2 regions of the Lysinibacillus sp. Bpr_S20 genome follow, and region 1 is predicted to be linked to the other one. Evidence: riboswitches for the same ligand, from Rfam matches in the RefSeq annotation. Region 1 holds a riboswitch; the other holds the start of a gene.

The links. A riboswitch is a leader RNA that binds a small molecule or an ion and turns the genes downstream of it on or off. The one in region 1 is predicted to bind S-adenosylmethionine.
Region 2: another riboswitch for S-adenosylmethionine. It lies ahead of MWJ95_RS23565 (O-acetylhomoserine aminocarboxypropyltransferase/cysteine synthase family protein); the one in region 1 lies ahead of MWJ95_RS23070 (bifunctional homocysteine S-methyltransferase/methylenetetrahydrofolate reductase).

The regions. Positions count from the first base shown of each region.
Region 1 covers NZ_JALNLQ010000016.1:30,473-35,259, forward strand. Annotated here, with positions in the region: gene MWJ95_RS23060 (protoglobin domain-containing protein) at 1-667, shown strand, start outside; gene MWJ95_RS23065 (protoporphyrinogen oxidase) at 1,049-2,437, shown strand; SAM riboswitch class I at 2,554-2,653, shown strand; gene MWJ95_RS23070 (bifunctional homocysteine S-methyltransferase/methylenetetrahydrofolate reductase) at 2,742-4,589, shown strand; gene metH (methionine synthase) at 4,582-4,787, shown strand, end outside.
Region 2 covers NZ_JALNLQ010000018.1:5,710-10,496, reverse strand. Annotated here, with positions in the region: gene MWJ95_RS23575 (homoserine dehydrogenase) at 1-983, opposite strand, end outside; gene MWJ95_RS23570 (hypothetical protein) at 1,689-2,075, opposite strand; gene MWJ95_RS23565 (O-acetylhomoserine aminocarboxypropyltransferase/cysteine synthase family protein) at 2,464-3,765, opposite strand; SAM riboswitch class I at 3,882-3,995, opposite strand; gene MWJ95_RS23560 (glycerol-3-phosphate acyltransferase) at 4,308-4,787, shown strand, end outside.

The DNA of each region.
Region 1 (4,787 bases):
TCAGGAAACGAACAATTCATTTCATCGCTTAAGTGGAAGATCAGACGAAATTAAACAATTAGCGAAAAAATCACTTCAAGTGTCGACTATGGCTGAGAGTCAGGCATTAGAAGGTCGTGAACGGTTAAAGAGTCAATCACAAAACATGAGTAATATTATTTATTCGCTTAATGATATAACGGAGAATATTACACAGTTGACAGATATGTCAAAGGAAATGGAATCGATTATGAATGTTGTAACAAATATTGCTAATCAAACGAATTTGTTAGCTTTAAATGCGGCAATAGAAGCGGCTCGTGCTGGAGAAGCGGGTAAAGGCTTTAGTGTTGTTGCAGATGAAGTACGAAAACTATCGATTCAAACAAAGGAGTCTGTCACATCGGTAGCGACGTTACTACATAAAACGAATGAACGGACAGATAAACTTGTTCATTCGCTTAGTAATATTCAAGAAGAGGTAGCCTCTGGTGAGGAAAATATGGTTCAAACCGAAGGACAATTTACTAACATACTGGAAGCTATGACTGAAGCTAAAGATCAAAATGGTCGGATGGAAAAAGAAGTGCAAGCAATAGCAGAAGTACTAAGTGAATTAGGGATCGCCTTTAACGAAGTGAAAAATTCAGCTGGAAAATTAGCTAGCTTTGCACAGAATTTAAATTGATGATGAGAAAAGAACAAAGGCGCTTACACTCTTTAAATACACTATAGCAACTGTTAATATATACTATCCGTTAGGTGATAAAAAACTCTAGCGAGTATGTGATTGTAAGTTCAATATAAGTACATGAACATAGAAAAAAGTAGAGGCTGGGACAGAACTCGATTATTTTGAAAAATAGCGAAAATGGGTAATAACTTTTTCACTTCACTGAGTTTAATTTTCCTTCCTAAATTAAAAAAATGTTAGGCCGTTTGTATCTCGGTCTAACATTTTTTCTTTTTGTCCCAGCCTCTATTTTTGCTAAATTTGTAAAGGCTTTAGCGTAATTTTCGGTAAAAAAAGTTTATACTGAATATAGAACTAAAAATAGGGGCGGTTAATATGAAAACAGTTGTTGTATTAGGTGGCGGAGTTACGGGATTATGTACGATGCATTATTTACAACGCCAAGCTCAGGAGAAAAACTTAGATGTAAAGCTTGTGCTTGTTGAAAAAAATACATACCTTGGTGGCAAGCTACACTCTGCATATAAACAAGGATTCATCATGGAAACAGGAGCAGATTCTATTGTAGCGCGTCATAAAGGTGTCATGGAGTTAGTAGAGGAACTAAATTTTGAACAAAATCTTGTGTACAACGAAACGGGTATTTCGTATATTTACACAAATAATGAGTTACATCCTATCCCAGCAGACTCAACATTCGGTATTCCTATGAGCTTACAATCTCTTGAGGAAAGCACGCTTGTATCAGAGGAAGGTAAAAAAGAAGCATTGAAGGATTTAACAATGCCAAATGAAGGATTTACCAAGGAAAGTTCTATTGGGGAATTTTTAACGTATTACTTAGGGGAGGAGCTTGTTCAAAACCAAATAGCACCTGTACTGGCAGGTGTATATTCTGGAGATTTAAATCAACTTTCAATTGCTTCCACTTTACCGTATTTAATTGATTACAAAAATGATTACGGCAGTATTATTAAAGGTTTCAATGCAAACAGGGAACAATTTATCAAATCTGCCAATAAGAAATTTATTTCGTTTAAAAATGGTTTATCATCACTAATTGATCGACTTGAAGAAACATTAACGGATGTAGAAATTATAAAAGGAATTGCCACTACTAGTGTTAAAAAGCAGGAGAATCAATACGCTGTTACTTTAGCAAACGGTAAAACGATTGAAGCAAATCATGTTGTTTTGGCCCTTCCAAATGAATCGGTACAAAGTTTATTGCAGGATGCCTCTTTGAACAGTTATTTTGAACAATTTAATACTGCATCCGCAATTACGATTTATTTAGGATTTGATGTGCCTGATAATAGATTACCAGCAGATGGAACAGGCTATATTGTGTCACATAATTCGGATGTTATTTGTAATGCAGCAACGTGGACAAGTCGCAAGTGGAAACACACTTCAGCAGAAGGGAAATTACTTGTACGACTTTTTTATAAGAGCATTAACCCTGAGTATGATAGATTGCGTATGATGACAGATGAAGAGTTAGCAGCAGTTGCTCTAGAGGATGTAAGAAAGAGTCTAGGGATTGAGGAAAAACCAACTGTGGTTGACGTGACAAAATGGATCGACCAGATGCCAAAGTATGATTTGGCGCACCGTGAAGCATTGCAAGGTCTCGTACAAGAGCTTGAGAAAAACTATCCAAATTTATCAATAGCGGGATGCTCTTATTTTGGTGTAGGCATAGGTGCATGTATTCAAAATGGTAAAAAAATTGGTGAGGAACTTGCTGAAAAACTATTGTAATTGTTTAAAAATATATGATTTTTCGTAAAAATTATCCTTTGTTAAGTGAAATAGTCTTGACTCGTTCGTTCGTAAACGATATGATTCTTTTAATTATTTAAAAAATTCATACTACATTCTTATCAAGAGAAGCAGAGGGACTGGCCCTATGAAGCTTCAGCAACCAACTTATTGTCAGGTGCTAAATCCAGAAGACAGCTGTGTCGAAGATGAGAAGGAAAACAATTACGAAACGTTAAAGCCTTCTTTTTTTGTGAAAGAAGGCTTTTTTTATTTTAAAGATAAGGGAAGAGAGGCTGGTTTTATGGGATTGCTTGAAAGGTTGAAAACGCATGTTCTTACAGCAGATGGTGCAATTGGTACAGTTTTATACGGCTATGGCTTGGAGTACTGCCATGAGGAAATGAATGTACAGAGACCGGAATTAATTGAAAAGATCCATAGAGAGTATATAGCAGCTGGTGCCGATATTATTCAAACGAACACTTACGGAGCTAACGCCATAAAATTAGCCCGTTATGGACTTGAATCTCGTGTACAGCAATTTAATGAAGCTGCTATAACGATTGCTAAACGAGCAGCAGCAGATGGAGGACAATTTGTTTTAGGTACTATTGGGGGAATCCGAGGTATTCGAAAGAGTGATGCAACGTTAGAGGAAATTTTAGCAACTGTTGATGAGCAGGCCTCTATCTTACTTGCAGGAAATCCAGACGGCCTTCTACTTGAAACCTATTATGATTTTGAAGAGCTAACAGCGACTTTAACAATGCTACGAGCTAAAACAAAATTACCGATTATTGCTCAAGTTTCAATGCACGAACCAGGAATTTTACAAAATGGAATGAGGTTAAATAACGCCTTACATGAACTTGAAGCGCTAGGTGCTGATATCGTAGGTGTTAACTGTCGCTTAGGTCCTCACCATACTATACAAGCATTTGAAGGTGTAGAGCTTCCTAAGAAGGCATTTTTGTCAGCATATCCGAACGCCTCTCTTCTTGATTTAGAAGATGGTCGTGTCGTATATGAGTCAGAGGCAGATTATTTTGGCCGAGCAGCTGTAGAGCTTCGTGATCAAGGGGTACGTTTAATTGGTGGCTGTTGTGGTACGACACCAAAGCATATTGCGGCAGCGAAAAAGTACATAGAGGAACTATCCCCGATCGAGGAAAAGTATGCAAAGCCAGAAAAAGTAGCGGTTGTACGCGATGCAGAACCAGCAAATTATGAGCCATTACATGTAAAAGTAAAACGTGAACGCTCAGTTATAGTAGAGTTAGATACTCCAAGACATTTAGAGATCGAAGGCTTTATTGCAGGTGCGAAAAAATTATATGAGGCGGGCGCAGATGTCGTCATGATGGCAGATAATTCACTTGCTTCTCCAAGGATTAGTAATATCGCAATGGGAGCCTTGCTGAAAGAGACCCACGGAGTACGCCCGTTAACGCATATAACATGTCGAGATCGCAATTTAATTGGTCTTCAATCACATTTGATGGGATTAAATGCATTAGGGATCCATGATATTTTAGCAGTTACCGGAGATCCAACAAAGGTAGGCGATTTCCCAGGGGCAGCTAGCGTTTATGATGTCTCTTCAATGGAGCTTATCCAATTAATAAAACAGTTAAATGAAGGAGTATCGTTCTCAGGGAAACCACTTCGTAAAAAGGCGAATTTCTCTGTAGCGGCTGCCTTTAATCCTAATGTACGGGTACTAGATCGGGCTGTCTCTCGATTAGAAAAGAAAATTGAACACGGGGCAGACTATTTTATTTCACAGCCTGTTTATACAAAGGAAAAAATTGTGGAAATTTATGAGGCGACAAAGCATTTAGAAACACCAATTTATATAGGCATTATGCCAGTAACGAGCTATAAAAGTGCGGAGTTCTTACATCATGAAGTACCAGGCATTAAACTATCTGACGATGCGTTAGCACGTATGAAAGCTTGTGGCGATAATAAGGAACGCGCAACACTAGAAGGAATTGCAATTGCTAAGGAATTAGTAGAAGTAGCAGCGGAATATTTCAATGGTATTTACCTGATCACACCATTTTTGCGCTATGATATGACGCTAGAATTAATGAAATTTATTGAGCAATTGGATGAACAGAAAAAAGGGGTAAGTATAAATGGCTAAGCACATGATTGAAGAGCAACTAGAGCAACGAATATTAATTCTTGATGGCGCAATGGGTACAATGCTACAAAATGAAAATTTATCGGCAGAGGATTTTGGCGGCGAGGAATATGATGGCTGTAATGAAAATCTTGTGCTAACTAGACCAGATGTGCTTGAAAAAGTTCATAGAAAATATTTAGAGGCTGGAGCAGATAT
Region 2 (4,787 bases), on a different contig from region 1:
ATTGTTACGACAAACCCTGCTCGCTTACCGATAATTTCTGCGTAATCCTCAACCATTACACTAGCAGTTGGATACATACCTGCGCCAGGTCCAACTAACGTTAATGTACCAATATAATTTGTATCCAATGCCACAGCATTATTGACGTCATCAACTGGATAAAGCGGATGTTCTTTATCCACTAATTGCGGACCAACCTTTGCGACTACTTTACCATCTGCTAACTTCTCAACCTCAGCAACATGGCGATAACGTAAGCCTTTTTCACAGGCTTCTTTTACTTGCTCTGCTGAAATACTATCAATGCCAACTACTTCAACGTCAGCCCAATCTGGTTGTTCGCCAAATGCCAACGCACTTAAAATCATTAATTTTTTAAAGGCATCCTGTCCTGAAATATCATTATATGGATCTGCCTCTGCATAGCCTAAATTTTGCGCTTCTTTTAAGGCCGTTTCGAACGACCAGCCCTGTGAACGCATTTTCGTTAAAATATAGTTAGATGTCCCATTTAAAACACCCTGAATTCGACTAACATCATTGACAAGCAAAATATTTTTCATCGTTTTAATAACTGGTACACCACCAGCAGTTGTTGCCTCAAATCCTACAAAAACACCGTTTTCTTTTGCAAGATCCTGTAGCTCTAAACCTCGCTTTGCAAACATTACTTTATTAGCTGTGATGACATGACATTTATGTTCAACAGCACGCTTTAAGTAAGTAAATGCTGGCTCCTCATTGACGATCGCCTCAAAAACCACCTGCATACCTGGTTCTGCTAAGACTTCATCCATACTAGTTGTCATTAAATGCGCTGTCCCTGGTACACGTTCACGGCTAGTGTCTGTAACTAAAATTTTTGCTACTTCTAGCTCAATTCCTAATTTATTTTTAAGCTCTTCACGCTTTTCATTTAAAATATGGTAAATTCCTTGACCTACCGTTCCAAATCCTAATATAGCTGCCTTTATAGTTGCCATTTGTGTTATTCCCTCCAACTTACATTCCGCAGTTTCATTATAATTATTTCGTCTCAGCTTAATTCGTACAGATTTTGAATTGTGCGCCGACTTTACAAAGCAGGTCAGTTTGCAGTGTTTCTAATACTTCGTCTACAAACAGATATTTAGTCATGGCGTTTCACTTTCACTACAAAAATATTCTGAAAGAAGATACAAAATCGTGAAACACACAAATTCAAATAATTCGAAATTCAACTTAAAGAAAATTGTAACGTAAATACATACATTGCACAAGGGAAATCTCCCTAGTGTGGACATTTGTTTTCTTCAGACGTGCAAAGGAAATCGTTTTCATCCCTTTTATTATATGATTTTTCACTTGATCTATAATAATTGAACAAATATTGACGATTCTTTATAAACAAATAAGGATCATCACCATAGCGTAGGGTTGATTTCCGTCGCGGCTGGCGCTTTCTTACCTTCACTACAATCAACTTATATTTGATATAAATTTTAATAAATGTCATCCACAACTTTTGACGATGATCCCAAAATAAATACCTTTCTTCTATTATATGTATGTAAAATACGTTCATAAAAACTGTTCTTTTGAAATATATGAAAAAAAATTTTTTCAATTATGCCAGTCTATCTTCTCATCTATTTAAAAAGCTCATTCCCTGTAGCAGCAGAGAATGAGCTAAAATATATGAGGGATAATTAACTAGCTTTGGCTAGCAATTTATAACGATAATGTGTTAAAGCTTGTTGCACCAGTATTATCTCCTCCTGCGTAAAGTTAGGTATTGCATACGTACGTTCAACTAATTGAAATGTGCCGTATTTTAAGTAATACTCTGTCGCAGGTAGAGGAATATGACTTGCTCCATAGCTTTCATAAGCTTCGAAAACTTCTTTTACTGTATAGACTTCCTCATTGACATAAACAATCTCCTCAAAAGCAGAATGTCCAAATCTCTCTTGCCATTTACTCTCAACTGACGCAAGTATGTTTTGAATGGACATGTTGTTCACAAACACATGACCTTCATTTAACTCATAAATAAGATAAGATGCAATGTTTTGCGCACTATACACATTTCCCATTTAAAACACTCCTTTATCATCAGTTTTGTAGATAAGAGTAGCTACTGGCTGAGCAACTACTCCTCTTGATATATATTCAAAAGTGGGGGAGCACTTATGAAACTAAGTTAGTTTGATTTGCTGTACCGATCAACAAGTCGGTGCTACAAATACCTCGGATTGGTTCAGGTTGGTAGCCATTCGAACACTTTTCTTATTTCCTAGTATAAAGCAAGGAATTAAATAAGTCAATAATACTTATAAAATTACTAGGTATTAATGTTAAAGAACATCCTTACGTTCACCAAATGAGGCGAGCGGATGATGCAGCAACGTTTTACGCATTACCGGATGAGGCCTATCGAATGAGAAAATACGTAAACGCTACAACATTAGCCAATGTTTTTTATTAAGCTTCTACTTGTTGTTGTGAAGCTGTTACCTGTTCAATAGCTTGTTCTAAATCTGCAATAATGTCCTCTACTGCCTCAAGACCGATGGATAAGCGAATGAGCGACTCGGTTACACCAGTTTGGATTAGTTCTTCAGCGGAAAGTTGCTGATGTGTAGTAGACGCAGGGTGAATAATTAATGATTTGGCATCCCCTACATTTGCTACGTGCGAGAATAATTTCACACTATCAATTAATTTACGCCCCGCCTCACGTCCACCTTTAATACCAAATGTAAGCACTGAACCAAAGCCGTTTCTCAAATATTTTTTGGCTAAATCATGGGTAGGGAAATCTTCTAAGCCATTGTAATTTACATATTCCACAGATGGGTGGTTTCGTAAATATTCGGCTACCGCTAATGCATTTTCATTGTGTTTAGGAATACGCAAATGAAGCGTTTCTAAACCCTGCAATAAATTAAATGCTGCATCTGCACTTAATGTTGGTCCAAAGTCGCGTAGTAATTGCACTCGCAGTTTTGTGGCAAATGCAGCCTCTGCTGTATCAATACCATAACGCAAACCGTGATAAGAAGCATCTGGCTCCGTAAAGCCTGGGAAACGTCCACGTGTCCAATCAAACTTTCCTGCATCTACTACAACGCCACCTAAAGTTGTACCATGGCCACCAATCCATTTTGTTGCGGAATGAACAACAATATCTGCACCGAAATCAATCGGTGTAGAGCCGTACGGTGAAGCAAATGTGCTATCAATAATTAATGGCAAGCCGTTTTCATGTGCTATATTAGCTACCGCTTCAATATCTAATACCTTTAAACTTGGATTACCGTAAATTTCAGCGAATACCGCTTTTGTTTTATCCGTAATAGCTGCGCGGAAATTTTCTGGATTTGTTTCGTCTACGAAAATTGTTTTAATACCGTAGTTTGGTAGTGTGTTGGCGAATAAATTATAAGTACCTCCGTATAAAGAGCTACCCGCGACAATTTCATCACCTGCGCCAGCTAGATTTAAAATGGAAAACGCAATAGCCGCTGCACCAGATGAAAGTGCTACTGCTGCTGTACCGCCTTCTAATAAAGCGACGCGTTTTTCAAAAACATCTACAGTTGGGTTTGTAATTCGCGTGTAAATATTGCCAGCTTCCTCTAAGGCAAATAGACGTTGCGCATGAGCAGTGTCTTTAAAAACAAATGCCGTTGAGCGATATACGGGTACTGTACGAGATCCTGTTACCGGGTCTGGCTCTTGGCCACCGTGTAACAGCAATGTTTCTGGTTTAAAATTTGTCATTGTATACCTCCAAATGGTTATTTTTTTACGATGGTACCGGAGATGAGGAGGATTTTTCAGTAGAAAACAAAAACCCTCTTCAGCTAAGAAGAGGGTTGCGGTTGCAAGTTTTCCTCCCCTTATCTGCCAGATCCAAGTAAGAATCTGTAGGAATTAGCACCTTAGCAAGTTCGTCACTTACTGGTTGCCGGGCATCATAGGGCCTATCCCTCCGCCGCTCTTGATAAGAGTATGAGATTCAATTTCCATCGTTGTTACACAGTATAAACATAGACTTTTTCTCTGTCAACACTAAAATTTTATTTTTTCCGAAACTTCTGTATGCTTTTTTACGTAATACCAACGCATACACTATTTTAGTGTTTACTCTTCTCATCAAAACGTAGGGTTGATTTCCGTTCCGATTGGGCACTTCGCTTTCGCTAGAGCAAAGGTTCCAGGGGGCTCCTGCACTTCACTTCACTTTATTACAATGACGATGTTTTAAAAATATCATCCCTACTTTTTTTGATGAGCCTATTATTTAGAAAGGAGGACCTTTTATGATAAAAGCCATTATCATTTTTCTTCTTGTTGGTTATTTAATTGGCTGTGTTCACGGCTCTAAAGTTGCTCAGTTTTTATCCGGGGTAGACTTAAAAAAGTCAGGTTATGGCAATGCAGGTGCATCTAATGCAACACTTTCCCTTGGATGGAAATACGGCATATTAGTTGCACTGATCGATATCGGTAAAGGCGTTGCCGCTATTCTCGGTACACAAGCCTACCTAACAGATATAACACAATTAACAGAAATACACGCTTGGCTCTTTACCTACATCGTAGCTGCTGGTGTCATTCTTGGACATAATTTCCCATTTTATATGGGCTTCAACGGCGGCAAGGGTACCGCTTCCATCATTGGTATATTACTTGCGATTGATTGGAAAATTGGTTTATTTGCACTCATTTTATTTGTTATTTTATCTTTCCTGACGAACTATTTAATTGTCGGTGTACTTGTATTTTATCTCGTATTTTGC